2 regions of the Streptomyces sp. STAM6 genome follow, and region 1 is predicted to be linked to the other one. Evidence: riboswitches for the same ligand, from Rfam matches in the RefSeq annotation. Region 1 holds a riboswitch; the other holds the start of a gene.
What was found. Region 1 has a riboswitch for glycine ahead of gcvT (glycine cleavage system aminomethyltransferase GcvT). Riboswitches for the same ligand answer to the same signal wherever they lie in the genome.

Region 1 (14,195 bases):
TGACCGCCGAGCCGTCCGTGCCGGTGGAGGGCCACTGGTTCGGCAACGACCGGCTCGACTTCCGCCCCGAGAAGTACTGGGCCGCGGGCACCAAGGTGACCGTCCGGCTCGACCTGGACGGCGTCGAGGGCCGCCCCGGCGTCTACGGCAAGCAGTCCAAGACCGTGAAGTTCACCATCGGCCGCAGCCAGGTCTCCACCGTCGACGCGAGCGACCACACCATGAAGGTCGTCCGGGACGGCAAGGAGATCAAGAACATCCCGATCACCGCGGGCGCGCCGTCCACCACGACGTACAACGGCCAGATGGTCATCAGCGAGAAGTACAAGGTGACCCGGATGAACGGCGCCACCGTGGGCTTCGGCGGCGAGTACGACATCAAGGACGTCCCGCACGCCATGCGCCTGTCGACCTCCGGCACGTTCGTCCACGGCAACTACTGGGCCTCCAGCGGCACCTTCGGCTCCGCCAACGTCAGCCACGGCTGCGTGGGCCTGCGTGACGCCCGCGGCGCCGGTGACAGCTCCACCCCGGCGGCCTGGTTCTACGACAACTCGATCATCGGCGACGTGGTGGTCGTGAAGAACTCCAAGGACAAGCAGATCCAGCCCGAGAACGGTCTGAACGGCTGGAACATGCCCTGGTCGGAGTGGATCAAGTAGGACCCGACGCACTTCGTGCGGGCCCGGTGCCGTTGTGACCAACGGCACCGGGCCCCTCGTCGTTAACGGCGGCTAACCTGCCCCGTATGACAGTCACTCTCGAAGTCTCCGAAGGCGTCGGCACCCTCCGTCTGGACCGCCCGCCGATGAACGCGCTGGACATCGCCACCCAGGACCGGCTGCGCGAGCTCGCCGAGGAGGCGACCCGCCGCGACGACGTCCGGGCCCTGGTGATCTACGGCGGCGAGAAGGTGTTCGCGGCCGGCGCGGACATCAAGGAGATGCAGGCCATGGACCACGCGGCCATGGTGCTGCGGTCCAAGGCGCTCCAGGACTCCTTCACCGCCGTCGCCCGCATCCCCAAGCCCGTCGTCGCCGCCGTCACCGGCTACGCCCTGGGCGGCGGCTGCGAGCTGGCGCTCTGCGCCGACTTCCGGATCGCCGGCGACAACGCCAAGCTGGGCCAGCCCGAGATCCTGCTGGGTCTCATCCCCGGCGCGGGCGGCACCCAGCGGCTCGCCCGCCTGGTCGGCCCGTCCAAGGCCAAGGACCTCATCTTCACCGGCCGCCACGTGAAGGCCGACGAGGCGCTCGCCATCGGTCTCGTCGACCGGGTCGTGCCCGCCGCGGAGGTGTACGAGCAGGCGCACGCCTGGGCCGCCCGGCTCGCCCAGGGTCCCGCGCTCGCGCTGCGGGCCGCGAAGGAGTCGGTCGACGCGGGCCTGGAGACGGACATCGACACCGGCCTGACCGTCGAACGCAACTGGTTCGCGGGGCTGTTCGCCACCGAGGACCGCGAGCGCGGTATGCGCAGCTTCGTCGAGGAGGGCCCCGGCAAGGCCAAGTTCCTCTAGTCGAACGCCCGTTGGGCAGCGACAGGCGCCGCGTCAGCCGTGTGGGTGGTGTGGCCCGGCCTTAAAGCAACCTTAAGGCTGACGGCCCCCGCGCACTCGGCGATCACTCGTGTGCTCTGCGTCACCGCAGGTCACGCCAGGAATCGTGGCTGCTTACTGCCGGAGTCATATGCCAGGCGCCGCCCCCGCCGTGCTCCCTTCCGGGTGAGCGATTCACCCGGAACGGCCACGCGGGGAGCGCCGGGCGGCCATCATGGTGGGCATGGCGGGGCTTGAAGGTGTCGAGCAACCGCGGCAGCGCGGCAGCGCTACCGCCGCGCGGTGGGTACCGGCAGCGGACGACGAACAGGCGCTCAAGGCCCTGGAGTTGTTCGGCAATCCGACGGACGGAGAGGTCAAGCTGCCGTCCCGTCCCGAATCGGCCGCCACCGCGCGCCGGCTGACGCAGTGTGTGGTGCTGCGCCAGTGGGGACTCTCCCCGCAGATCGCCGAACACGCGATCCTGCTCGTCTCCGAGCTCGTCGGCAACGCGGTCCGGCACACCGGGGCGAGGATTTTCGGCCTGCGCATGCTGCGCCGGCGCGGCTGGATCCGGATCGAGGTGCGCGACCCCTCGCGCGGGCTGCCGTGTCTGATGCCCGTGCACGAGATGGACACGAGCGGCCGCGGGCTCTTCCTCGTCGACAAGCTGTCCGACCGCTGGGGTGTCGATCTGCTGCCCCGCGGCAAGACCACCTGGTTCGAGATGCGCGTCTCCGACCGCTAGGGCGCGGAAGCCGGCGTGCGAAAGCCCCCTTCGCGCCGGAGACGGCGCCACGGGGGCTTTGCTGTGGAGCGCCGTGGACGTGGGGTGGGGTGTGTCCACGAGCGCCGGAACGACCTGGCCCGGGTCAATGGGGGTCGTGTCATCGACTATGGCAGACGGGGGCCTTGCCGCCAAAAGACCGTACCGCCGCATAGAGGATCAATTCGGGCATGGCTGGAATTGAATCGTAGGTGAGATGAGCCACTGGCCTCAAAAACCATGAATAAATATGGGTTCGAGTGATTGTTTCCTCGATCATCTGAGGGGGTGTGGTGCCGTGCGGTCCGCGACCCGATCGCGGATTAAATGGGTCAATCGTTACCTTCCGTCCATATGACCCCTTAAATGGTCGCGTGATCCACACCGACCGCCCACGCGTCGCACGCACCTTCCCCACCCTGCTGGCGGCCGCCCTGCTGGTCGCCCTCGCCGGCTGCGGCGCCGCCGACGACCCAGGCCGCACGCGGAGCACCGAGGCCGCGCGGCCCGCCGTGCCCAAGAAGGCGGCACCGCCCCCGGGCCTGCCCGGCATGCCGCCCGTCCTCGATCCCAAGGACATCTACGCGGCCGACCGGCCGAACAACTTCTCCCCGGTCGTCCGGCACTTCCCGGCCCGGGTCTACGTCCCCAACACCAACTCCAACACCGTGTCGGTCATCGACCCCCGGACGTACAAGGTCATCGAGACGATCCCGGTCGGTGTCCAGCCCCAGCACGTCGTCCCCTCCTGGGACCTCAAGACGCTCTGGGTCAACAACAACCGCGGCCACACCCTCACCCCGATCGACCCGGCGACGGGCGTCGCCGGCAAACCGGTCGAGGTCCACGACCCGTACAACCTCTACTTCACGCCCAACGGCAAGCACGCCGTCGTGATGGCCTCCCTCGACCGCGAACTGGTCTTCCGGGACCCGCACACCATGAAACGCCTGCACACCGAGCCGGTCTCCTGCTACGGCGTCAACCACGCCGACTTCTCCGCCGACGGCCGGTACTTCATCGTCTCCTGCGAGTTCTCCGGCGAACTGCTCAAGGTCGACACGGAGAAGATGAAGGTCGTCGGACAGCAGAAGCTGCCGTTCGCCGGCGCGATGCCGCAGGACGTGAAGATCTCCCCGGACGGCAGGACCTTCTACATCGCCGACATGGTCGCCCACGGCATGTGGGTGCTGGACGGGGAGAAGTTCACCACCCCCTCCCTGCTGCCCACCGGCAAGGGCGCCCACGGGCTCTACGTCTCCCGCGACTCCAGGGAGATGTACGTCCCCAACCGCGGTGAGGGCTCCATCTCCGTCTTCGACTTCGCGCGGAACAAGCTCACCAAGAAGTGGTGGCTGCCGGACGGCGGCTCCCCCGACATGGGCGGCGTCTCCGCCGACGGCAAGGTGCTGTGGCTGTCCGGGCGCTACGACGCCGAGGTGTACGCGATCGACACGACGACCGGCAAACAGCTGGCCCGCATCCCCGTGGGCAGCGGCCCGCACGGTCTCGCGGTCTACCCGCAGCCGGGCCGGTACTCCCTCGGCCACACCGGCGTCTTCCGGTGACCCCCGCCCGTCTTCCGGCCCGCGCCCGGTGAGACGGGCGGCACCCCCGCCCCTCTTCCGCCGGCCCCCGCCGTCGCCGGTCCGGCCCCAGTCCGTGGCCCCCGGAACCGGCCGTCCGGAGCGGCCGATAATCTGACCGCCGTCAGTTATGCACCAAGAAGGGGTGGACCTGTGGCGGACATCGAGTCGGCGCGCAAGGCATTCGAGCGGTTCGACGCGGACGGGGACGGTTTCATCACGGCCGCCGAGTACAAGAGCGCCATGGCGCAGCTGGGCGACTTCCATGTCACCGAGCCGGTCGCGGAGGCCGTCATCAAGGCCAAGGACAGCAACGGCGACGGCCGGCTGACCTTCGACGAGTTCTGGGCGCACCTCAACAAGGCCTGACCCACGCACCAGGACGGCGCCGCCCGGGACACGGGCGGCGCCGCCGTTCCAGGAGGACCGCCCGGTGACGCTCCCCGGCCCCGCCACCGGCCCCGACCGTGCGCGGACACCCCCGCGGCGGGCGCCGCGCCCCCGGCACGCCGTCCTGCTCGCGGTCGCCGCGCTGGCCGCAGTGGGCGTCGCCCTGCTCGGCGCCGCCGCGGCCGGCCACGGCACCGGAGAACTCCGCATACCCGCGGCCGGCCCCACCACCGCCCTGCGGGCCGCCGTCTTCGCCGCCCTCGCCGTGCACCTGGGCGAACTGGCCGGCGCCAGGCTCGCCGGCCGCGGACCGCTGCCCCGTTCCGTCGCGCTGCCCGCCGCGCTCGCCGGGGCGGCCGCGGCGGGCGGACAGATCGTGCTGCTGGCCCGCGTCAGCGATCTGGACCTCACCACCACCTACGGCACGCGGGACGGCGCACTGCTGCTGGCCATCGCCAACGGCTTCGCCCTGGCGGCCGCCTGCCCCGCGCTGGGACGCCCCGGCTGGGCGCTCGCCCCGCTGGGCCTGGTGATCGCCGCGGAGGCGCTGCGCGCCCACCCCGAGCCGTACACCCCCGAGATAGGCATCGCCCTCACCGTCGTCCATCTGACGGCCGCGTCGCTGTGGGCGGGCGGGCTGCTGTACGTGCTGCGTACGATGCGACTGCGCGGCGGCGGCCGGGACGTCCTGCTGCGCTACGCCCGGCTCGCGGCCTGGCTGTACGCCGCGCTCGCCGCCACCGGCATCTGCTCCACGCTCCGCCGCCTCCCGGCCGACGTCGTGGTCGACTCCGCCTACGGCCGGGTGCTGATCGCCAAACTGGCCCTGGTGGCCGTGGTGAGCGCGTTCGCCCTGACCGCCCGGCGGCGCATGCGGCGGGGCGATGACGCGGAACGCCCCGCCCGGATCGAGCTGGGCGCCCTCGCGGGGGTCGTCCTGGTCTCGGCGATCCTGACCGTGGTGCCCGACCCCCACTGGCTCAGTACGAGCCTCAGCATTCGATGATGTTCACCGCGAGACCGCCGCGCGCGGTCTCCTTGTACTTCACCGACATGTCCGCGCCGGTGTCCTTCATGGTCTTGATGACCTTGTCGAGGGAGACCTTGTGGCTGCCGTCGCCGCGCATCGCCATCCGTGCCGCCGTGACGGCCTTGACCGCCGCCATGCCGTTGCGCTCGATGCACGGGATCTGCACCAGGCCGCCGACGGGGTCGCAGGTCAGGCCCAGGTTGTGCTCCATGCCGATCTCGGCGGCGTTCTCCACCTGCTCGGGGGAGCCGCCGAGGACCTCGGCGAGCGCGCCGGCCGCCATCGAGCAGGCCGAGCCGACCTCGCCCTGGCAGCCGACCTCGGCGCCGGAGATCGAGGCGTTCTCCTTGAAGAGCAGACCGATCGCGCCCGCGGCGAGCAGGAAGCGCACGACGCCCTCCTCGTCGGCGCCGGGCACGAAGTTCATGTAGTAGTGCAGGACCGCCGGGATGATGCCCGCGGCGCCGTTCGTCGGTGCGGTGACGACGCGGCCGCCCGCGGCGTTCTCCTCGTTCACGGCCATCGCGTAGAGCGTGATCCACTCCATGGCCAGCGCCTGCGGGTCGCCCTCGGAGCGCAGCTTGCGGGCGGTGTTCGCGGCGCGGCGGCGGACCTTCAGGCCGCCGGGCAGGATGCCCTCGCGGGACATTCCGCGGGAGACGCAGGCCTGCATGACCCGCCAGATGTCCAGCAGGCCCTCGCGGATCTCCTCCTCGGTGCGCCAGGCCTTCTCGTTCTCCAGCATCATCGCGGAGATCGACAGGCCGCTCTCCTTCGCGAGGCGCAGCAGCTCGTCACCGGTGCGGAAGGGGTACTTCAGCACGGTGTCGTCGAGCTTGATCCGGTCCTCGCCGACCGCGTCCTCGTCCACGACGAAGCCGCCGCCGACCGAGTAGTAGGTCTTCTCCAGCAGGGTGGCGCCCTCGGCGTCGTACGCCCACAGGGTCATGCCGTTGGCGTGGTACGGCAGCGCCTTGCGGCGGTGCAGGACCAGGTCCTTGTCGAAGTCGAAGCCGATCTCGTGGACGCCGAGCAGACTGATGCGGCCCTCGGTCCTGATCCGCTCGACCTTGTCGTCGGCGGTCTCGACGTCGACCGTGCGGGGCGAGTCGCCCTCCAGGCCCAGCAGGACGGCCTTGGGGGTGCCGTGGCCGTGGCCGGTCGCGCCCAGCGAGCCGTACAGCTCGGCCCGTATGGACGTGGTCGGCGCCAGCAGCCCCTCGTTCTTCAGGCGGCGCGCGAACATCCGGGCCGCCCGCATGGGGCCGACCGTGTGGGAGCTGGACGGGCCGATGCCGATCGAGAACAGGTCGAAGACCGAGATGGCCACGGGGGGACTCCTTGGTTGGTAGACGTCGCTGTCTGCCGGGGTGGTGCAGGGGGCAACGCGGGGGTGGGGCAAGAGACGGGGCACCGCACTCACTGGTCAGTGTGCGCGGTGCCCCGCGGTTCGGTCTGTAACGTACGTAACGGGCGAAGGTGTCCGCAGTACGACGAACAGGTTACAGACCAGGGTAAAGCGGGTGCTTCGCGGCGAGGGCCGAGACCCGGCCCCGGAGCGCCTCGGCGTCGTACGACGGCTTCAGCGCCTCGGCGATGATGTCGGCGACCTCGCGGAAGTCCTCCGCCTGGAAACCGCGCGTGGCCAGGGCCGGCGTACCGATGCGCAGGCCCGAGGTGACCATCGGGGGCCGCGGGTCGTTCGGGATCGCGTTGCGGTTGACCGTGATGCCGACCTCGTGGAGCCGGTCCTCGGCCTGCTGGCCGTCCAGCTCGCTGTTGCGCAGGTCGACCAGGACCAGGTGCACGTCCGTGCCGCCGGACAGGACCGAGACGCCGTGCTCCTTGACGTCGTCCTTGACCAGGCGCTCGGCCAGGATGCGGGCGCCGTCCAGGGTGCGCTGCTGGCGCTCCTTGAACTCCTCGGAGGCCGCGACCTTGAAGGAGACCGCCTTGGCGGCGATCACGTGCTCCAGCGGACCGCCCTGCTGACCGGGGAAGACCGCGGAGTTGATCTTCTTGGCGAGCTCGGCCGTCGAGAGGATCACGCCACCGCGCGGACCGCCCAGGGTCTTGTGCGTGGTGGTGGTCACGACGTGGGCGTACGGGACCGGGTTCGGGTGCAGACCCGCCGCGACCAGGCCCGCGAAGTGGGCCATGTCGACCATCAGGTAGGCGCCGACCTCGTCCGCGATGCGGCGGAAGGCGGCGAAGTCCAGCTGACGGGGGTAGGCGGACCAGCCGGCCACGATCAGCTTCGGCTTGGACTCCTTGGCGAGGCGCTCGACCTCGGCCATGTCGACCTGGCCCGTCGCGTCGTCGACGTGGTACGCGACGACGTTGTAGAGCTTGCCGGAGAAGTTGATCTTCATGCCGTGGGTCAGGTGACCGCCGTGGGCGAGGTTCAGACCCATGATCGTGTCGCCCGGCTTCAGCAGCGCGAACATCGCGGCGGCGTTGGCCTGCGCACCGGAGTGCGGCTGGACGTTGGCGTGCTCGGCCCCGAAGAGCTCCTTGATGCGGTCGATCGCGATCTGCTCGACCACGTCGACGTGCTCACAGCCGCCGTAGTAGCGGCGGCCGGGGTAGCCCTCGGCGTACTTGTTGGTGAGGACCGAGCCCTGGGCCTCCATGACCGCGACCGGAGCGAAGTTCTCCGAGGCGATCATTTCGAGGGTGGACTGCTGACGGTGGAGCTCGGCGTCGACAGCGGCGGCGACGTCCGGGTCCAGCTCGTGGAGGGAGGTGTTCAGAAGCGACATCGGGAAGTCCTTAAGAGCCGGAGAACTCGGTGTACTCGTCGGCGGAGAGCAGGTCCTTCGGCTCCTCCGCGACACGGACCTTGAACAGCCAGCCGCCCTCGAAGGGGGCGGAGTTCACCAGCGACGGGTCGTCCACGACGTCCTGGTTCGCATCGACGACCTCGCCGGTGACCGGGGAGTACAGGTCGCTGACGGACTTGGTCGACTCCAGCTCACCGCAGGTCTCGCCCGCGGTCACGGTGTCGCCCACCGCCGGGAGCTGGACGTACACGACGTCGCCGAGGGCGTTGGCCGCGTGCTCCGTGATGCCGACCGTCGACACGCCGTCCTCGGCGGTCGACAGCCACTCGTGCTCCTTGCTGTAGCGCAGCTGCTGAGGGTTGCTCATGACCTGAATTCTCCTGTACGCGGGGGAGTGCTGGTGAACGGGGCGGTGGTGCGGGGGGTCACGTAGGACGCTGTCACTTCTGGCGCTTGTAGAAGGGGAGCGCCACGACCTCGTACGGCTCATGGGTACCGCGGATGTCGACGCCCACGCCGGAGGTGCCGGGCGCGGCGTGCGCCGCGTCCACATAGGCCATGGCGACCGGCTTGCCGAGCGTCGGGGACGGGGCACCGGAGGTGACCTCGCCGATCACCTCGCCGCCGGCGACCACCGGCATGCCGGCGCGCGGCACCCGGCGGCCCTCGGCGATCAGGCCGACCAGCTTGCGCGGCGGGGCGGACTCGGCCCGCTCCGCGGCGGCGGCCAGCGCCTCGCGGCCGACGAAGTCGCCCTCCTTCTCGAACTTCACCACCCGGCCGAGGCCCGCGTCGAAGGGGGTCAGGGAGGTGGTCAGCTCGTGCCCGTACAGCGGCATGCCCGCCTCCAGGCGCAGCGTGTCGCGGCAGGACAGGCCGCAGGGGATGAGCCCCGCGGGGGCGCCGGCCTCGGTCAGCGCCTGCCACAGCTTCTCGGCATGCCGCGGCTCCACGAACAGCTCGAAGCCGTCCTCGCCGGTGTAACCGGTGCGGGCGATCAGGGCCGGGACACCGGCCACGGTGCCGGGCAGGCCCGCGTAGTACTTCAGCCCGTCCAGGTCCGCGTCGGTCAGCGACTTCATGATGCCGGGGGACTCGGGGCCCTGCACGGCGATCAGCGCGTACGCGTCGCGGTCGTCACGCACGACGGCGTCGAACCCGGCGGCGCGCTCGGTGAGCGCGTCCAGCACGATCTGGGCGTTCGAGGCGTTGGCGACGACCATGTACTCCTGCTCCTGGAGCCGGTACACGATCAGGTCGTCCAGGATGCCGCCGTCGGCGCGGCAGATCATCGTGTAGCGGGCGCGGCCGACACCGACCGAACCGATGTTTCCGACGAGCGCGAAATCGAGCAGCTTCGATGCCTGCGGACCGGTGACGGTGATCTCACCCATGTGGGAGAGGTCAAAAAGTCCGGCCTTCGTGCGAACGGCATTGTGCTCGTCGCGCTCGCTCCCGTACCGAAGCGGCATGTCCCAGCCCGCGAAGTCGGTCATGGTCGCGCCCAGCGCACGATGCACGGCATCGAGGGCGGTCAGACGGGGGGCAGTGCTCATGGATGTGGCTCCCGGGTCCCAGGACATGGCTGGCGAGGACAATCCTCCCCATCTGTCATCGGAACCTGAGAGGTTCGCCGCGGCGTCGTCCCCTGGACGGGCCTCGGCTTGCACCTTGGGTGGAGCCACCGGGGCGGCTCACTTTTCAGATCTGCCTCATCCACGCGGTACGGGGCCTGAGAGATTCAAGGGAGGAACTTGCTCCTTCGGCGCCCGGGGCTGACCCCGGAACTCTCCCGCGCGGATTCAAGCGGCCGGTATGAGGTTGTGTACGCACGTCGTACGACTGTGCTGCACGTGGCGCGCACATCATTGCACGCGGCTCCACATCGGCAAATCGCTTGTGCCTCATTACCCTTTCTTTACACTTCATGGGCAAGGGTCGGATTAGCCGACCCGAGGGGCCGCCTTCCGGACCGGGCCCGAGCATGGGGGAGAAGCCATGACGTTGCAGCGCACCGGTGTGTACGCGACGACCGCGGGAGTGCCCGCCCGGCCGGGGCTGCCCGCGCGCGGCCGCGCCGCCGCGGCCGCCCCCGTCCTGCGTGACCTGCGCGACCGGGCCGGACGGTGCCCCCGCGCGCTCTCCTTCGCCGCCGGTGACCTCGTGGTCGTCTCCGGACTGCCCGGCAGCGGCAAGTCCACACTCATCGCCCGCGCGGCCCCCGGGCGGGGGATCGACTCCCAGGACGCCCGCGAGCGCTGGGAGCGCAAGATGCCCCGCTTCCTGCCGTACGCGGTCTACCGCCCCCTCGTCCGGGTCGCCCACTACGCGGGCCTGCGCCGCGCCCTGCGCTCCGGGAAGAGCGTCGTCGTCCACGACTGCGGCACCCAGGCCTGGGTGCGCCGCTGGCTCGCCCGCGAGGCCCGCCGCCGGGGCAGCGCCCTGCACCTGGTGCTGCTGGACGTCACCCCGGGGACGGCCCGGGAGGGGCAGCGCGAGCGGGGCCGCGGAGTGTCCGGATACGCCTTCGCCCGGCACCGCAGGGCCGTGGGCCGGCTGGTGCGCGACGCCGAGAAGGGCGCCCTGCCCCGCGGCTGCGCCTCCGCGACGCTCCTCGACCGGCCGGCGGCCGGCGCCCTGACGCGCATCGGCTTCCCGTGAACCCTTAGGGTTTTGCCACAGGCATCCGGGGCGCTGCGTGGCGGGAAAGGGCGAGGGACACCAGTGGACACTGCATGGCCGGGCAATGAGCTCGAAGAGGTGCTGGCCGCCTCGCTCGGCAACCCCGCGGCCGGAGGCCGGCTCGTCGAGGTGCTGGGCCGCAGTCGGGTCTGGGTGCCGCTGCCCAACGGCGGTGGCCCGGACAGCCCGAACCTGGACCTGCCGACGCTGGAGATCGACGGCCTGCCGTACGTCCCGGTGTTCAGCTCCGAGCAGCAGTTCCGCGCCTGCGTCGGTGACCGGATGGCGTACACCGTCGCCCCGGCCGTGGAGTTCGCCCGCGGCCTGCCGCCCCAGCTGGGCATCGCCGTGAACCCGGGCGGCGCCGTCGGTGTGCCCCTGCCGCCGCCCGCCGTCGCCGAGCTGTGCCGGGCCGGCCGCACCCCGCTGGACGGGCCCGCCTCCGGCGGACGCGTCCGGCTGTTCGAGCCGGACTGGCAGGAGGACCCGGTCGACTTCCTGGCGGCGGCGGGCGCCGAGTTCGAGGCCGCCGGCACCGTCCTCACCGCCCGTCGCGCCCTCGCGAGCGTCGAGGGCGGGCAGCCGGCGCTGTTCATCGGTGTCCAGCTTTCGTCCTTCGAGGGCGCCGACCGTAACGTGCCCATGGACGCGCTCGGCCGCGCACTGGGCCGGGTGCGGGTCCCCTGGCCGGTCAACCTGGTGCTGCTCGACATAGCGCAGGACCCGGTGGGTGACTGGATGCTGGAGAAGGTCCGGCCCTTCTACCGGCGTACGCACGGATAAACGAACGGCGACCGCCGTCAAGCGGACGTCAAGCCAGTGACAGCACGGCCACTTAAGCTGGTCCGGTGGACGGAAGAGGGGCGGGACCCAGGGTGAGCGCGTCAGGCACCGCGGCGGCCGGACAGGTCGAACACATGCTGCGGCAGGTGACGCCCGGGCGCTATGACGCCTACGAGGCACTGCTGCAGGCCCTCGCCGACGGCCAGATCTGGATGCTGCTCTGGCACGGCCGGGCCGGCGCGCCCGACGCCCAGTACGGGAACATGGAGGTCGACGGCCTCGGGTACGCCCCGTGTGTCACCTCCGCCCAGGAACTGGCCGTCTCCGGCTGGAACCGCGCGCACGAGGTCGTCGGCGGCCTCGACATCGCCCGCGCGCTCTACCCGGACCGCTGGGGCATCTGGCTCAATCCGCACGCCCCGGGCGGCGGTGTCGGCATCCCGTGGCCGGATCTGCGCCGTATCGCCACCGGCCTGGACCGCATGCCCGCCGGACCGCTGCGGCTGTCCGAGCCGGCCATCCAGATCCCGCAGTTCTACGCCCTGCTCACGCAGAACGCCCACCGCACCCCCGCGGTGCGCTCCCTGCGCCGCGCCTGGGTCCAGCCGGCGCTCGGCACGCCCTATCTCGCCATCGGTCTGGACCTGTACGACACCAGCCAGTCCTCGGTCGACTCAGTGCGCGCCATGATGCAGCAGTCCATCGCCGCCGTCCCCGACGGGCTGCCCGTCTCCACGGTCGCGATGTCCGACGACTTCGACCCGGTCACGATGTGGCTGCGGGCCAACAGCCGCCCCTTCTACGACCGCGAGGCACACGCCACGGCCGCCGCCCCCGCCGGTGGGTACGGCTACCCGCCCGCGCACGGCGTACCGCACTGACGGGACTCCGGGACCGGGACCGGTCACGCGACACCCGGAACCAACGGCCGGAAACCAACACCGGAACAACCACCGACACACGCGTCGAGGGCGGCCTTTGGCCGCCCTCGACGCGTTACGGCCCGCATGTCCGGTCTGATGTCACCTGGTGAGACAAGTACGGCACTTCTGCGCCCGTACCTCTTGAAACCAACTGCACCGTGTCCGAGACGCGTTCACGGCCGTTCGGATAACGGAACCTCCCAGACAGCATCACGTTTACGCATCCTTTCCTTGCCAGGTCTGGTGACAGATCACGGCAGCGTTGAAGACTCCCGCTCCAAGGGGCGGGTTCGCCCCTGCGTGCGAATGAGTACGACGGACTGAACACGCCGCTACAAGCGGCAAGTGCGGGCCGGCCACCGCCGGTTGAGAGGGGTCCTTGCCACGATGACGGCACCATTGCACGAGCCCACCGCGGAAGCGGCCCCGAGCGCTGCCGCGGAAGCGGCGGGCGTCTCCGAGGGGAAGAAAGTGCAGGGCCGCTCTCCGGGACGCATCGCCTGGGAGCGCCTCAAACGCGACAAACTGGCCCTGGCCGGCGGCGCGGTGGTGCTCTTCCTGATCATCGTCGCCGCCCTGGCGCCCGTGATCACGGGACTGGTCGGCCAGTCGCCCAACGAACACCACGAAGACCTGATCGACCCGCTCTTCTCCACACCCATCGGCTCCTTCGGCGGTATGAGCGGGGAACACTGGCTGGGCGTCGAACCGGTCAACGGTCGCGACGTCTTCGCCCGCATCGTCTACGGCGCCCAGATCTCCCTGCTGGTCGGCTTCCTGTCCGCGGTGGTCGCCGTCGTGCTCGGCACCGTCCTCGGCATCCTCGCCGGCTTCTTCGGCGGCTGGGTGGACGCGGCCATCAGCCGCGTGATGGACATGCTGCTCTCCTTCCCGCAGCTGCTCTTCATCATCGCGCTGGTCTCGGTCATGCCGAACCAGCTGCTCGGTCTGGAGGGGACCGGCGTCCGCGTGATGGTGATGATCCTCGTGATCGGCTTCTTCGGCTGGCCGTACATCGGACGCGTGGTCCGCGGCCAGACGCTCTCGCTGCGCGAGCGGGAGTACGTGGAGGCGGCCCGCAGTCTCGGGGCCGGGCGGTTCTACATCCTGGTGAAGGAACTGCTGCCCAATCTCGTCGCACCGATCATCGTCTACACCACGATGATGATCCCCACGAACATCCTCACGGAGGCGGCGCTCAGCTTCCTGGGCGTGGGCGTCAAACCCCCCACCGCCTCGTGGGGAGACATGCTCTCCTCCGCGGTGGCCTACTACGACTCGGACCCCACCTACATGGTGATCCCGGGCCTGGCCATCTTCATCACCGTGCTCTCCTTCAACCTCTTCGGCGACGGCGTACGCGATGCGCTCGACCCGAAGGGCTCGCGCTGAACTGCCGTACCCCCAGGGACCTGTTTTCCGCAGGCCGTATCACAGACGGAGGATCCGAGAACGTGACTACCCAACGCACCCCAGGGCGGCGCAAGCAGGCCGTGGCAGCTGCTGCCGTGGTCGCGGCGCTGCTGTCGACAGCAGCATGCGGCGGCGGCGGCGACAGCAAGGGCAAGGGCGGATCGGCGGGCTTCGACGCCGCCAACAACAAGGTCGCCAGTGCCTCCACCAAGAAGGGCGGCACGCTGAAGTTCGCCGGAGCGCAGGACGCCGACTCGTGGGACACCACGCGCGGCTACTACGGCTTCGCCTGGAACTTCATGCGC
Region 2 (14,195 bases), on a different contig from region 1:
TAAGCAGTAGGAACCGCTGCAGCGAAATCCCTGCGGATTCACTCCCGTAGGGCAACACTTGGAACGGACCACCGACTCAAACGGGGGGCGGCCATGAGCACCGCATCGAGCCGCAGGACAGACACCACACCGCAGCGAAAGAACCCACCCATGTGCCAGCACCAGCCAGCCTGCCCGACAGCCGACTCCGCCGACCGGGAGGCCGCCCGCCTGATGGCGCACCACCCGGAACAGGGCTGGAGCCTGCTGTGCAACGGCGTTCTCCTCTTCGAGGACACCGGCGAGCTGCTGCCGGACGGGCAGATCATCGCGCCGCACCGGCCGCTCAGCACCGCACAGGTGATGACCGCCGCCTGAGGCGCCGAGGCGCGGGCACGACAGCACGCACGGCGAGGGGCCGGTACGGATCGCTTCCGTACCGGCCCCTCGTCACGTCGTTCAGTTGTCGTACTCGTCCAGCGGCGGGCAGGAGCAGACCAGGTTGCGGTCGCCGAAGGCACCGTCGATCCGGCGCACCGGCGGCCAGTACTTGTCCGCGGCCGCGACGCCGGCCGGGAAGACCGCCTCCTCACGGCTGTACGGGTGCTGCCACTCGCCGCCGAGCGCGGCCGCCGTGTGCGGGGCGTTGCGCAGCGGGTTGTCCTCGGCGGGCCACTCGCCCGACGCGACCTTCTCGATCTCGGCCCGGATCGCGATCATCGTGTCGCAGAACCGGTCGATCTCGGTGAGATCCTCGCTCTCGGTGGGCTCGATCATCAGCGTGCCGGCCACCGGGAACGACATCGTCGGCGCGTGGAAGCCGTAGTCGATCAGGCGCTTGGCGATGTCGTCGACGCTGACGCCGGTCGCCTTGGAGATCGGGCGGAGGTCGACGATGCACTCGTGCGCGACGAGGCCGGCCGGTCCGGTGTACAGCACCGGGTAGTGCGGCTCAAGGCGCTTGGCGATGTAGTTCGCGGCGAGCACGGCGACCTGCGTCGCGCGCTTGAGGCCCTCGCCGCCCATCAGCCGGACGTACGCCCAGGAGATGGGCAGGATGCCGGCGGAGCCCCACGGCGCGGCCGAAATGGGGCCGACGCCCGTCTCCGGGCCGGCGCTCGGCTGCAGCGGGTGGTTCGGCAGGTACGGCGCGAGGTGCTCGCGCACAGCGACCGGACCGACGCCGGGGCCGCCGCCGCCGTGCGGGATGCAGAACGTCTTGTGCAGGTTCAGGTGCGAGACGTCGCCGCCGAACTTGCCCGGCTCGGCGAGGCCCACCAGCGCGTTGAGGTTGGCGCCGTCCACGTACACCTGGCCGCCGGCGTCGTGCACCTGGGCGCAGATGTCCGCGACGTGCTCCTCGAAGACGCCGTGCGTCGACGGGTAGGTGATCATCAGCACCGACAGCTCGTCGCGGTACTGCTCGATCTTCGCGCGCAGGTCCTCGACGTCGATCTCGCCGTCGTCGGCGGTCTTGACGACGACGACCTTCATGCCGGCCATCACGGCGCTGGCGGCGTTGGTGCCGTGCGCGGACGACGGGATGAGGCATACGGTGCGCTGCGAGTCGCCGTTGGCGCGGTGGTAGGCGCGGACCGCCAGCAGGCCCGCGAGCTCACCCTGGGAGCCGGCGTTGGGCTGGATCGACACCTTGTCGTAGCCGGTGACCTCGGCGAGGCGCTCCTCCAGCTCACGGATCAGGGTCAGATAGCCCTGCGCCTGGTCGACCGGCGCGAAGGGGTGGATCTGTCCGAACTCCGGCCAGGTGACCGGCTCCATCTCGGTGGTCGCGTTCAGCTTCATCGTGCAGGAGCCGAGCGGGATCATGCCGCGGTCCAGCGCGTAGTCGCGGTCGGCGAGCCGGCGCAGGTAGCGCAGCATCGCGGTCTCGGACCGGTGCGCGTGGAAGACGGGGTGCGTGAGGTACACGTCGCTGCGCAGGAGCGCCGCGGGCAGCACGTCCTCGGTGGCGGCGTCCAGGGCGTCGATGTCGCCACGGACCCCGAAGGCGTCCCACACGGCGGCGAGCTGGGCGCGGCCGGTGGTCTCGTCGCAGGCGGCGGAGACGTGGTCGGCGTCCACCAGGCGGAGGTTGACGCCGCCCTCGCGGGCGGCGGCCACGACCTCGGCGGCCTTGCCCGGCACGCGGACGGTGACGGTGTCGAAGAACGTCCCGGTGACGACCTCGACGCCGCCGGCGCGCAGGCCCTCGGCGAGGATCGTGGCGTACCGGTGCGTGCGCTGCGCGATGCCCTTCAGGCCCTCGGGGCCGTGGTACACGGCGTACATCCCGGCCATGACGGCGAGCAGCACCTGAGCGGTACAGATGTTGCTGGTGGCCTTCTCACGGCGGATGTGCTGCTCGCGGGTCTGCAGGGCGAGGCGGTAGGCCTTGTTGCCGTCGGCGTCGACGGAGACGCCGACGAGACGGCCGGGCAGGCTGCGGGCGAACTTCTCACGCACGGCCATGTAGCCGGCGTGCGGACCGCCGAAGCCCATCGGGACACCGAAGCGCTGGGTGGTGCCGACGGCGATGTCGGCGCCGAGCTCGCCGGGCGAGACGAGCAGGGTCAGGGCCAGCAGGTCGGCGGCGACGGTGACGACGGCACCGAGCTCGTGGGCGCGGTCGATGACCGGCTTGATGTCCCGTACGGCACCGGAGGCGCCCGGGTACTGGATCAGCACGCCGAAGACACCGCGCTCGGCGACCTCGGCCGGGATGCCCTCGCTGAGGTCGGCGACGACGACCTCGACCCCGGTCGGCTCGGCGCGGGTCTCGATCACGGCGATGGTCTGCGGCAGGGCGTCGGCGTCGACCAGGAAGACACCGCCCTTGACCTTGCCGACCCGGCGGGCGAGCGACATCGCCTCGGCGGCCGCGGTGCCCTCGTCGAGCAGGGAGGCTCCGGAGGTGGGCAGCCCCGTGAGATCGGCGACCACGGTCTGGAAGTTCAGCAGCGCCTCCAGGCGCCCCTGGGAGATCTCCGGCTGGTACGGCGTGTACGCGGTGTACCAGGCCGGGTTCTCCATGACGTTGCGCAGGATGACCGGAGGCGTGAAGGTGCCGTAGTAGCCGAGGCCGATCATCGGCGCCACGACCTGGTTGCGGTCGGCGAGCGACCGGAGCTCGGCGAGCACCTCGGCCTCGGTGCGGGCGTCCGGCAGCCCGAGCGCCTCGGCGCTCTTGATGACGTCCGGGACCGCGGCGTCGGTGAGCTCGTCGAGCGATCCGTAGCCGACCTGGGCGAGCATCTTGGCACGGGCTTCGGCGTCGGGTCCGATGTGGCGCTGCTCGAAGGGGGTGCCTCGCTCCAGCTGGGAGAGCGGGGTGCGGTTGGCGGTCATGCGGAGGCCTCCTGGTCGTCACGACCTACGAGGGGCACCACGGCGCGGGTGCCCGGACGGCCTCCCCCTCTGTCATCTCAACCTGAGAGCTTCACCGGGCGCGATGCGGCGACCCGGCTTTCACCGTCGGTGAGAGCGGATGCCGTCCGACGCCCGCTCTGCTTTCCAGAGTGACCTCGTCCGTGCGGTACGGGGTGCCTGAGAGATTCCGGGGAGGATTTGCTCCTTCGGCGCCTCCGAAAGGTTTCTCCGGAGGACTCTCCCGCACGGGGTCAGCAGCCGCTAGCCAGCCTACCAGCGAGGTCGGTGCCTGTTCCCTCGAGTGGCCGACGTCACCGTTGTGCACTTTCGTAGTGTTCAGAGAACGGTTGCGAGCGTTGCGAGCAATTGGAGGGACCGTGCAGACCGACATCGATCCGCGCAGCCTGATCGGGCGCAAGACCTTCGACCGCAACGGCCACAAGATCGGGACCGTCGACGAGGTGTATCTGGACGACGCGACGGGCGTACCGGAGTGGGCGGCCGTGCGCACGGGGCTGTTCAGCCGCGACGCTTTCGTCCCCCTGGAGCCGAGCGAAGTCGCCGACGACGGGCTGCACGTGCCGTTCGACCGCGCGCTGATCAAGGACGCGCCCGACTTCGGCGTGGGGCGCCACCTCTCGCCCGAGCAGGAGCTGCAGCTCTACCACCACTACGGCATCGACCTGCCCTCCCGTCCGGAGGACTCGGCGCCGCCGTCCTCCGACCGCGATTTCGGCAAGCTGGCCGGCCAGGACGACTGACCCGTCGGGCCACCGGGCACCAGCGGCAGAGGATCCGACAGCTCCAGGTCCGGGTCGTCGGTCCAGAACGTCCGCACCCGGCCCGGTGCCGACCCGGGCTCCTCGAACCGCACGGTCACCCGCCCCACGCCGCTGCCCTGAACCCACCCCGCCCCGTACACGGTGTGCCACACGTCGTGCCCGGCCGGCCACCGCCGCTCCGAACCCAGGCTCGCCTCCCGTACGTCCGCGCCTGCCGCCCCGCCGGGCGCGGAGGCCCCTGCGGCCCCCTCAGCCACAGCTCCCGGCGTGCCCGGAGCGGCCGTCACCGGGCCGCCCCGGTCGCCTCCGCCCGGCATCTCCGGCACCTCCGCCGCGTCCGGTGCGCCGGCGGACCGGGAAGCACTCGCGGCTTCCGCGGCCGTGGCGGCCTCCGCGGCTCCGGCGGCCGCCTGGGCGAACAAGTCCTCCTGGGTGTAGTCCGCGAGGCCCGTGACACCGACGCCCAGCAGCCGCACCCCGCCGGTGGTGTCCACCGCCTCCAGCAGGCGCCCGGCCGCCTCCCTCACCACCGCGGGGTCGTCGGTCGGGCCGCGCAGCGTCTCGGACCTCGTCAGTGTCGAGAAGTCGTACCGCCGGACCTTCAGCACCACCGTCCGGCCCGACCGCCCGGCGGCGCGCAGCCGCCCCACGCACCGGTCGGCGAGCCGCTCCACCTCCAGCCGCACCCGCGTCCGGTCGTGCAGGTCGACATCGAAGGTGTCCTCGACGGACACCGACTTCGCGTCCCGCTCGGCGACCACGGGCCGGTCGTCGTACCCCATCGCCATCAGGTACAGCGATCCTCCGTGCGACTTCCCCAGCAGCCGGACCAGCTCGTCCTCGCCCGCCGCCACGAGGTCCGCGACCGTCGTCATGCCGGCCCTCCGCAGATGCTCACCGGTCGCCGGCCCCACGCCCGGCAGGATGCGCACGGGCATCGGCGCGAGCAGCTCCCGCTCGGTGCCCGGCTCGATCAGCAGGAGACCGTCCGGCTTGGCCTGCTCGGACGCGATCTTCGCCAGCATCTTCGAGCCGGCGAGGCCGACGGAGCCGGTCAGCCCGGTGGCCCCGAGAATGTCCCTGCGCAGCCGCTCACCGGCATCCCGTGCCGTGGCCGAGTCATGGGCCGCGCCCCCCGCTTCCAGGTCCACGAAGGCCTCGTCCAGGCTCAGCGGCTCGACCAGCGGGGACAGCCGCCCCAGCAACTCCATGACCTGCTCGCTGACCGCCCGGTAGAGCGAGAACCGCGGCACGAGATACGCGGCGTTCGGCGCCAGCCGGCGCGCCTGCGCCATCGGCATCGCCGAGTGCACCCCGAAGCGTCTCGCCTCGTACGACGCGGTGGCGACGACCCCGCGGGGCCCCAGTCCGCCCACCACCACCGGTTTCCCGCGCAGACTGGGCTTCGCCGCCTGCTCGGCGGCGGCGAAGAAGGCATCCATGTCCAGATGCAGGATCGTCGGCGCGGCTCTCACATCACCGATGCTGCCTCACGCCACTGACAATCGGCCCGCCCCGGGGGACCGGCCTCAGACGGCCCTGTCGCGCCTGCGCCGCGCCAGCTCGTCCGACGGATTGTGGCCGACCAGCGTCTCGCCGGTGTCGACGCGCTCCCCGTGCAGCTGCGACAGCGCGGCCTCCACATCGCGCCACACCACCCCGACGGCGATCCCGAACACGCCCTGACCGCCCTGGAGCAGATCGACGACCTCGTGGGGCGACGAACACTCGTAGACGGTGGCCCCGTCGCTCATCAGCGTCATGCGCTCCAGGTCGCGGAAGCCACGCGCCCGCAGATGCTGGACGGCGGCCCGGATGTTCTGCAGCGCGACCCCGGTGTCCAGGAACCGCTTGACGATCTTCAGGACGACGACGTCGCGAAAGCTGTACAGCCGCTGCGTCCCCGAGCCGTAAGCGGGCCGCACGCTCGGCTCGACCAGCCCGGTGCGCGCCCAGTAGTCGAGCTGCCGATAGGTGATTCCCGCCGCCGCGCACGCGGTTGGCCCCCGGTATCCGATGGTGTCGGCGGCCGGGTCATCCGTGCCTTCGTGAGCCGGGCCGGCCACGGTTCCGTGAAGCGGAAACGGCCCGCTCTGCCCCAGACTCCGTCCGGGGGTACCCCCAGTCGCACCGTCGCCGCTGTTCATCACGCCGACCCTCCGTCCTTGACCTGCCATCCCGACGGTAGGCAGTCACTCGGGGTGCGTCAACGATCGCCACACTCGGCACGCCGAGTGATAATCACCCTGAGAGTGGTTTCCCGTATCCCAATGCCGGGAAAGGCTACTCGAATGCGCTGACAGCACCCCATGGCGGCAAGGTTCCCACGGGCCGGCGAAGCCGGCGGTCTCACTGACTGTTGGTGCCGAAGTCCTCGGGCGAGATCTGGTCGAGGAACTCGCGGAACTTCTCCACCTCGTCCTCCTGCTCGTCGGGAATGGCGATTCCGGCGTCGTCGAGCACCCCGTCACTGCCGAAGATCGGGGTGCCGGTACGCAAGGCCAGCGCTATGGCGTCGGAAGGCCTGGCGCTCACCTCGACACCGCTGGCGAAGACCAGCTCCGCGTAGAAGACCCCTTCGCGCAGGTCCGTGATCCGGACCTCGGTCAGCTCCTGGCCGACGGCCTCGAGCACGTCCTTGAAGAGATCGTGGGTGAGCGGCCGGGCGGGCGCCATGCCCTGCTGAGCGAAGGCGATGGCGGTCGCCTCCCCCGGACCGATCCAGATGGGGAGGTACCGATCGCCTCCCACTTCACGCAGGAGCACGATCGGCTGGTTGGAGGGCATTTCCACCCGGACACCGACAACATCGAGCTCGTTCACATTGCAACCCTAGGACGTGCCGGACCTGTTTGGATAGTCGGGCTCTCTCAAGATCAGTACAAGCGGATACCGAGGGCCGTCTGCACCAGCGCCGCGTGCAGCCGCACGGACAGTTCCGCGAGTTCCTTCGCGGTCGCCTCGGCATGGGCCCTGGTCTGCGGATTACGGTGCCGGCGCAGTGGCGCGACCACCTGTTCGACCAGCCCGGCCTCCCGGTCGGCGGCGGCTTTCACGGCCCTCAGATGGCGCGGTTCCAGCCCGAATCTGCCCAGATCCGCGACCAGCTTGGCGACGGTCACGGCCTCGGCGTCGTACCCACCGTCCGCCGCGGGCGCGATCAGCCCGTAGGACTCCCACTCGGCGAGTTCGTCCTCGCCGACCTCCGCGGCCGCCAGCAGTTCCGCCCGGCCCACCCGGGCCGCCGTGGGGCGGTCCTGCTCGGCGTCCCACGGAGTGCCGTCCAGCAGCTCGCGCTGCGCCCCGCCGCCCGGTGCGGGCAGCCGCACCTGCTCACCGCGCGCGAGCGCGTCCAGATGCTCGCGGATGACCTTCAGCGGCAGATAGTGGTCTCGCTGCATCCGCAGGATCTGCGCCAGGCGCTCCACGTCCTGGGGACTGAACTTCCGGTACCCGGAGGCCGTCCTCTGCGGCTCCACGAGCCCCTCGGCCTCCAGGAACCGGATCTTGGAGATCGTGACTTCGGGGAACTCCTCACGGAGCTGGCTGAGCACCGTCCCGATGCTCACCAACTGGACGGCCCCGCCGGCGGTGCCGTGTCCGACACCGCCCGTCGTGGTTCGCATGGGCCTTCCCCGCCGGGTCACACGCCTCGCTGGCTCGCGTAGAAGACCAGCCGGTACTTGCCGATCTGGACCTCGTCGCCGTTGGCCAGGACCACCGAGTCGATCGGCTCCCGGTTGACGTACGTGCCGTTGAGGCTGCCGACGTCCGAGACGGTGAAGCTGCCGTCCGGCGACCTGCGGAACTCCACGTGGCGCCGCGACACGGTCACGTCGTCCAGGAAGATGTCGCTCTGCGGGTGACGACCGGCCGTCGTGAGATCACTGTCGAGCAGGAAGCGGCTGCCCGAGTTCGGACCGCGGCGCACCACCAGGAGCGCCGAGCCGAGCGGCAGCGCGTCGACGGCCGCCTGTGCCTCGGGCGACAGCGACGGCAGCTGGGTCTGGCCGGTGGCCTCCGAGTCGTACGCCTCCAGCCCCGAGATCGAGATCGTCGACGTCGTCTCGGACGCCCGCTCCGCGGGAACGCCCGCACGCAGCGGGGCGCCGCAGTTGGAGCAGAACCGACTGGCCTCGGCGTTACGGTGCCCGCACCTCGTACAAACCGGCATGGACGAATCCTCCTGCCGCGGCTGGCCCGCGTGGGCGCTGGTCGCATACGGGTCCGGAGCAAACTCTCCACCCGTACTCGAGGTTGATGGTTCTCCGAAACCTATGCGGCCGGGACCGGCAGGGTCAACAGACGCGCCCTGACCCCCCGGAATGTCACCACCGGCGACTTCGTCGCGGAAGAGCGGGCGCTCGCCGCCCTGCTCCTCACCCTGGCCATGGCGCGGCGCGCGATGCCTGGCATTGCTGCCGTCCTCGCGTGCGCTCTTGCCGAACAACTTCGCAAACAACTTCACGGGCGATTCCCCTTGAACGAAACAGACCCGCCCGTGGGGCAGGACGAACCCTGAATGAACACACCTGCCGACCCGGACACCCTCACAACGTCCGTATCCTCCGGACAGTTTCCACCACGCACCAAGCTCCTGATGCGCCGACCCCCCGCAACCTCCTGCCCTTGTCGCGCGACCCCCATGCGCCCCCGCCTCACTGCGACGACGACCGAGCGTAGTCAGGCCGCTTCACCGGTCGCAAGGCGTCCACGACGATCTTCTGGGACCGCGTCACCGTGGCCGTGGCCTGCTCCTTCTCCAGCGTCTGCACCACGCCGCCCGGGATGTTCAGCGCCGGCTCCAGGTCCTGCGGCTTTCCGATGACCTTGAAGACGTACGGAGCACTGATCTTCCGGCCGTCCACCTCGATGGCGCCGGTGTCACCGGAGAAGTACGTGTCCGCGACCACCCGGACGTCGTTGACCTGGATCGCCTCGGCACCCGCGGCACGCAGTTCCTGGATCGCGTCGAGCAGCATGTCCGGGTCGACCGCTCCGCCGTTGATGGTGAGCGTGATCCCCGGACCCTGTGCCGCCACCGTACCGGCGAGGATGCCCAGCTGCCGCTCCTTTTCCAGGGTCTGCTTCCGGGCCTCCTCCGCCTGGTCGGAGCTGTTCTCCAGCTCGGTGCGCTGGTCCTCCAGCCGCGCGTTCTCGTCCTCCAGCCGCTGGGTGCGGTCGTCCAGCTCGTCGAGGATCCGGACGAGGTCCTCCTGGCGCGCACCGCGCAGGGCGCTGTCGTCGCTGGTCGAGCGGACCTGGATCGCGAGCCCCAGGCCGAGGCCGAACAGCAGCAGCGCCACGATGAGTTGTGCCCGGGTGATCCGCGGCGGCCACAGCCCCGCGATCAGCCGCTGACGGCCGCTCTGGGGCTCCTGCGACGGCTGGGGCGACTCCTGCGGCTCGGGCGCCGCCGGCGCCGGCTGTGCGGCGTCCTCGCCCTTCGGTGTCTCTTCGTTGCTCATCGGCCTCACGCCCGGAACACATGCCGCCGGATGGCGGCGGCGTTGGAGAAGATCCGGATGCCGAGAACGACCACCACACCCGTGGACAGCTGCGCACCGACACCCAGTTTGTCGCCGAGGAACACGATCAGCGCGGCCACGACGACGTTCGACAGGAAGGAGACGACGAAGACCTTGTCGACGAAGATCCCGTCGAGCATGGCCCGCAGACCTCCGAAGACCGCGTCCAGGGCGGCGACGACGGCGATGGGCAGGTAGGGCTCGACCACCGCCGGCACCTCGGGCCGGACGAACAGCCCGACCACGACTCCCACCACGAGGCCCAGTACGGCGATCAAGATGTGCCCTTCCCTGTGTCGGCCGTCGCCTGCCCGTCACCCTTGGCGGCTCCGGCGGTTCCCGGCTGTGCTGTGCGTACGATCAGGCTCGGCGCGGCCGGCAGGCGCACCTCGCCCTGGTCCGAAATGCTGGTGCGAATACCGAAGTTCTCCTGCAGCACCTGCAAGTACTGACCGTCGGCGCTTTCCTGGAACGCCGCGCTCAGCTTCTTTCCGTCCCCGACGGCCAGCACCGTGTACGGCGGAACCAGCGGCCTGTTGTCGACCAGTATGGCGTCGCCCGCCGCGCGGATGGCCGACAGGGCGGTCAGGCGCTGTCCGTTGATCGCGATGGCTTCGGCACCCGACTGCCAGAGCCCGTTGACGATCCGCTGCATGTCGCGGTCCCGCACCCGCCCCGTGTCGGCGAACCCACTGCTCTCGCGCGGACCGTCCCCGCCCTGATCCGTGCCCTTGGCGTCGTCGACGACCAGCTTCACGCCGGGCCCCCGCACCGGAGTCGCCCCGGAGAGCAGCGCGACGAGCGCCGCCTGGTCGCCCCCGTGCTCCTCCAGCGCCTTGCGCTGCCGCTCCCCCACCTCGGCGCGCAGTGACTCGATCCGCTGCTCGAGGGAGTCGACCGCGGCGGTCTCCGCCTCGATGCGGTCGATGAGCTCCTCGCGCTCCTTGGCGACCACGGGTGCCGATATCCGCGCCTGGGCGGCACCCAGGGTGACCACCAGCGCGGCCAGGACGAGCCCCGCCGCCAGCCCCAGCTTCGCCCGCAGCGTACGGGGCAGCCCGCCGCCGTCGGCGGCCCTGCGGGCCGAAGCCTCCGCGTATCCGTCGTCGAGCGCGTGGTCCATCACGTTGGTCAGCAGCGACATGGACGCGTCGGGACGCGGAGGCGGGGAGCCTGTGCTCCGAACGGGGGGCTGCTGCGACATGCCGCACATCGTCGCACGTCGGAGCTGCTACCGCCGAATGGCCCCACCGGTGTGCCGGAAGGCGCCCGTCAGCACCTTCCGGCACACCGGCCCGGGGGCCCGTGGATCAGCGACCCGCGCTGTCCACCACGGCCGCCCATTCGTCGAGCAGGGACTGGGCGGACGCGTCGTCCGGCCCTTCCGCCCACAGATGCGTGACGGCCTCCGCCGGGTCCGGCAGCACCATCACCCACCGGCCGTCGGCCTCGACGACCCGCACACCGTCGGTGGTGTCCACGTGCCGGTCGCCGGCCGCCTCCACCACCCGCCGCATGACGAGCCCCTTGACCGCCCACGGAGTCGCCAGGTCCCGCTTGAGCACGTGGGCCCGCGGGATCCGCGCGTCGATCTGGCTCAGCGTGAGCTGGGTACGCGCGACCAGGCCGATCAGCCGGACGAACGCCGCGGTGCCGTCGAAGACACTGCTGAACTCCGGAACGATGAACCCGCCGCGCCCGTCACCGCCGAAGATCGTGGTCTCCTCGCGGCCCACCCGGGTCAGATCGTCCGGCGATGTCGTCGTCCAGTCCACCTGAGTGCCGTGGTACGCCGCCACCTGCTCGGCGATCCGGGTCGTGGTCACGGGCAGCGCCACCCGTCCGCTGCGGCGCTCGGCCGCGACCAGGTCCAGCATGACGAGCAGCGCCCGGTCGTCCTCGATGATCCGGCCGCGCTCGTCCACCAGCGACAGCCGCTCGCCGACGGTGTCGAACCGCACGCCGAAGGCCGCTCGGGCCGAAGCCACTATCTCCCCGAGCCGGACCAGTCCGGCCCTGCGGGAGTCGGCCGACTCGGTGGGCCGCGACTCGTCCAGCCCCGGGTTGATGGTCAGCGAGTCCACGCCGAGCCGTCCCAGCAGGCTGGGCAGGACGAGGCCGGCGCTTCCGTTCGACGCGTCGACGACGACCTTCAGACCGGCTTCGGAGATGCCGGAGGTGTTCACGGTCCTCAGGAGGGACCCGGTGTAGGAGTCGAAGACGCTCGACGGGAAGCTCAGATCGCCGATCTCCCCGGGGAACGCGCGCCGGTACTCCTGCCGGGCGTACACGCGGTCGAGCTTGCGCTGTCCGGCCTGTGACAGGTCGGCACCCCGCTCGTCGAAGAACATGATGTCGACGGAGTCGGGCACGCCCGGCGACGTTCTGATCATGATGCCGCCGGCGCTGCCTCGGGCGGTCTGCTGCCGCGCCACCGGCAGCGGTACGTTCTCCAGGTCGCGTACGTCGATGGCGCTGGCCTGCAGCGCCGAGATCACCGCCCGCTTGAGCGCACGCGCGCCTCGGGAGTGGTCGCGGGCGGTGGTGACCGTGGCGCCCTTCTTCAGCGTCGTGGCATACGCCCCCGCGAGCCGTACCGCCAGTTCCGGGGTGATCTCCACATTGAGGATGCCGGAGACACCGCGCGCCCCGAAGAGGTGTGCCTGCCCTCGCGACTCCCAGATCACGGACGTGTTGACGAACGCGCCGGCCTCGATCGTCTTGAACGGGTAGACCCGGACATTGCCCTGAACGATCGATTCTTCACCGACGAGGCACTCGTCGCCGATGACGGCCCCGTCCTCGATCCTGGCCGCCCGCATGATGTCGGTGTTCTTGCCGATCACGCAGCCGCGCAGGTTGCTGTGCTGGCCGATGTAGACGTTGTCGTGGACCACCGCCTTGTGCAGGAACGCGCCGCTCTTGACGACCACATTGGAGCCGACGACGGTGTGCTCGCGGATCTCGACATCGGCTTCGACTTTGGCGTAGTCCCCGATGTACAGCGGCCCGCGCAGCACCGCGTCCGGATGCACCTCGGCGCCTTCGGCGACCCACACCCCCGGCGAGATCTCGAATCCGTCGAGCTCGACGTCGACCTTTCCTTCGAGCACGTCGGCCTGGGCCTTGACGTAGCTCTCGTGGGTGCCGACGTCCTCCCAGTAGCCCTCGGCGACATAGCCGTAAATCGGCTTGCCTTCCTTCATGAGCTGGGGGAAGACGTCTCCGGACCAGTCGACCGGAACATCGGCCTCGACGTAGTCGAAGACCTCGGGTTCCATCACGTAGATGCCGGTGTTCACGGTGTCGGAGAAGACCTGGCCCCACGTGGGTTTCTCCAGGAAGCGTTCGACCTTTCCTTCCTCGTCCACGATCGTGATTCCGAATTCCAGCGGATTCGGCACCCTCGTCAGGCAAACCGTGACCAGGGCGCCCTTCTCCTTGTGGAACTCGATGAGGTCGGTCAGATTGAAATCGGTGAGAGCGTCGCCGGAGATCACCAGGAACGCATCGTCCTTGAGTGCTTCCTCGGCGTTCTTGACACTCCCCGCTGTGCCGAGTGGCTTCTCCTCATTGGCATAGGTGAGCTCCATGCCGAGCTCTTCGCCGTCACCGAAATAGTTTTTTACCAGCGAGGCGAGAAACTGCACGGTTACGACGGTTTCATTGAGCCCATGCCGCTTGAGCAGCCGCAGCACGTGCTCCATGATCGGCCGGTTGGCGACCGGCAGGAGTGGCTTGGGCATGCTCGAGGTCATGGGGCGAAGACGAGTGCCTTCGCCGCCGGCCATCACGACGGCCTTCATGTCGGAAGCGTCCTCCTTGCAGAGACGACGGTCTAGCCGACTTCACCCATCCGTGACTGTGGCCCAGATGCGTCAGCGGGGCGCTCGTATTCACCGAGCGGCACCGGACGGACAGGCTCAATCGGCCGCGGTATCCGCCTTGACAAGTCGGCGGACCTGGACCACGTAGAGGATCCCTGCCCACCAATACAGAGTTGTACCCCATCCGGCGAAGGCCCACCCGAAAACTTCAGCGAGTGACGCAAGCCACCCGTCCCGGTCACTGAGCAGGAGGAGAGGGAAGGCGTACATCAGGTTGAAGGTGGCCGCCTTCCCCAGGAAGTTGACCTGCGGCGGCGGATAGCCGTGCCGTCGGAGGATGCCGACCATCACCAGGAGCATCAGCTCACGGGCCAATAGAGCGAGGGTCAGCCACAGCGGCAGGATCTCCCGCCAGGTCAGGCCGAGGAGGGTGGAAAGGATGTACAGCCGGTCGGCCGCGGGGTCCAGCAGACGGCCCAGGCTACTGATCTGGTTCCAGCGTCGGGCGAGTTTTCCGTCGAGATAGTCGCTGACTCCGCTGAGCATCAGCACGAGCAGAGCCCAGCCATCGCTATTCGGCCCGCCGAACACGGGGCGGAGAATCAGCCACAGGAAGAGCGGCACGCCGAGGAGACGAGCCATGCTCAGGATGTTGGGGATGGTGAGGACTCGGTCGGTCTGAACGCGAGTCTCCTGGACCTCCACCCGGGGGC

Region 2: it holds a riboswitch for glycine, as region 1 does, so the genes downstream of both, gcvP (aminomethyl-transferring glycine dehydrogenase) here and gcvT (glycine cleavage system aminomethyltransferase GcvT) in region 1, are expected to answer to the same signal.

Annotation. Positions count from the first base shown of each region.
Region 1 is NZ_JBUEFZ010000003.1:363,874-378,068, forward strand. Features, by position in the region: gene ACY34K_RS06370 (L,D-transpeptidase) at 1-662, shown strand, start outside; gene ACY34K_RS06375 (enoyl-CoA hydratase/isomerase family protein) at 749-1,516, shown strand; gene ACY34K_RS06380 (ATP-binding protein) at 1,779-2,282, shown strand; gene ACY34K_RS06385 (YncE family protein) at 2,678-3,868, shown strand; gene ACY34K_RS06390 (EF-hand domain-containing protein) at 4,040-4,255, shown strand; gene ACY34K_RS06395 (CopD family protein) at 4,320-5,282, shown strand; gene ACY34K_RS06400 (L-serine ammonia-lyase) at 5,269-6,636, opposite strand; gene glyA (serine hydroxymethyltransferase) at 6,809-8,068, opposite strand; gene gcvH (glycine cleavage system protein GcvH) at 8,079-8,456, opposite strand; gene gcvT (glycine cleavage system aminomethyltransferase GcvT) at 8,530-9,645, opposite strand; glycine riboswitch at 9,801-9,894, opposite strand; gene ACY34K_RS06420 (AAA family ATPase) at 10,088-10,750, shown strand; gene ACY34K_RS06425 (enhanced serine sensitivity protein SseB) at 10,814-11,554, shown strand; gene ACY34K_RS06430 (enhanced serine sensitivity protein SseB C-terminal domain-containing protein) at 11,647-12,435, shown strand; gene ACY34K_RS06435 (ABC transporter permease) at 12,865-13,869, shown strand; gene ACY34K_RS06440 (ABC transporter substrate-binding protein) at 13,932-14,195, shown strand, end outside.
Region 2 is NZ_JBUEFZ010000009.1:204,250-218,444, forward strand. Features, by position in the region: gene ACY34K_RS14475 (DUF5999 family protein) at 151-357, shown strand; gene gcvP (aminomethyl-transferring glycine dehydrogenase) at 439-3,324, opposite strand; glycine riboswitch at 3,500-3,599, opposite strand; gene ACY34K_RS14485 (PRC-barrel domain-containing protein) at 3,711-4,106, shown strand; gene ACY34K_RS14490 (DNA polymerase IV) at 4,016-5,602, opposite strand; gene ACY34K_RS14495 (MerR family transcriptional regulator) at 5,657-6,277, opposite strand; gene ACY34K_RS14500 (bifunctional nuclease family protein) at 6,477-6,950, opposite strand; gene ftsR (transcriptional regulator FtsR) at 7,004-7,753, opposite strand; gene ACY34K_RS14510 (FHA domain-containing protein) at 7,771-8,703, opposite strand; gene ACY34K_RS14515 (DUF881 domain-containing protein) at 8,786-9,595, opposite strand; gene ACY34K_RS14520 (small basic family protein) at 9,601-9,933, opposite strand; gene ACY34K_RS14525 (DUF881 domain-containing protein) at 9,930-10,859, opposite strand; gene ACY34K_RS14530 (sugar phosphate nucleotidyltransferase) at 10,966-13,461, opposite strand; gene ACY34K_RS14535 (CDP-alcohol phosphatidyltransferase family protein) at 13,579-14,187, opposite strand.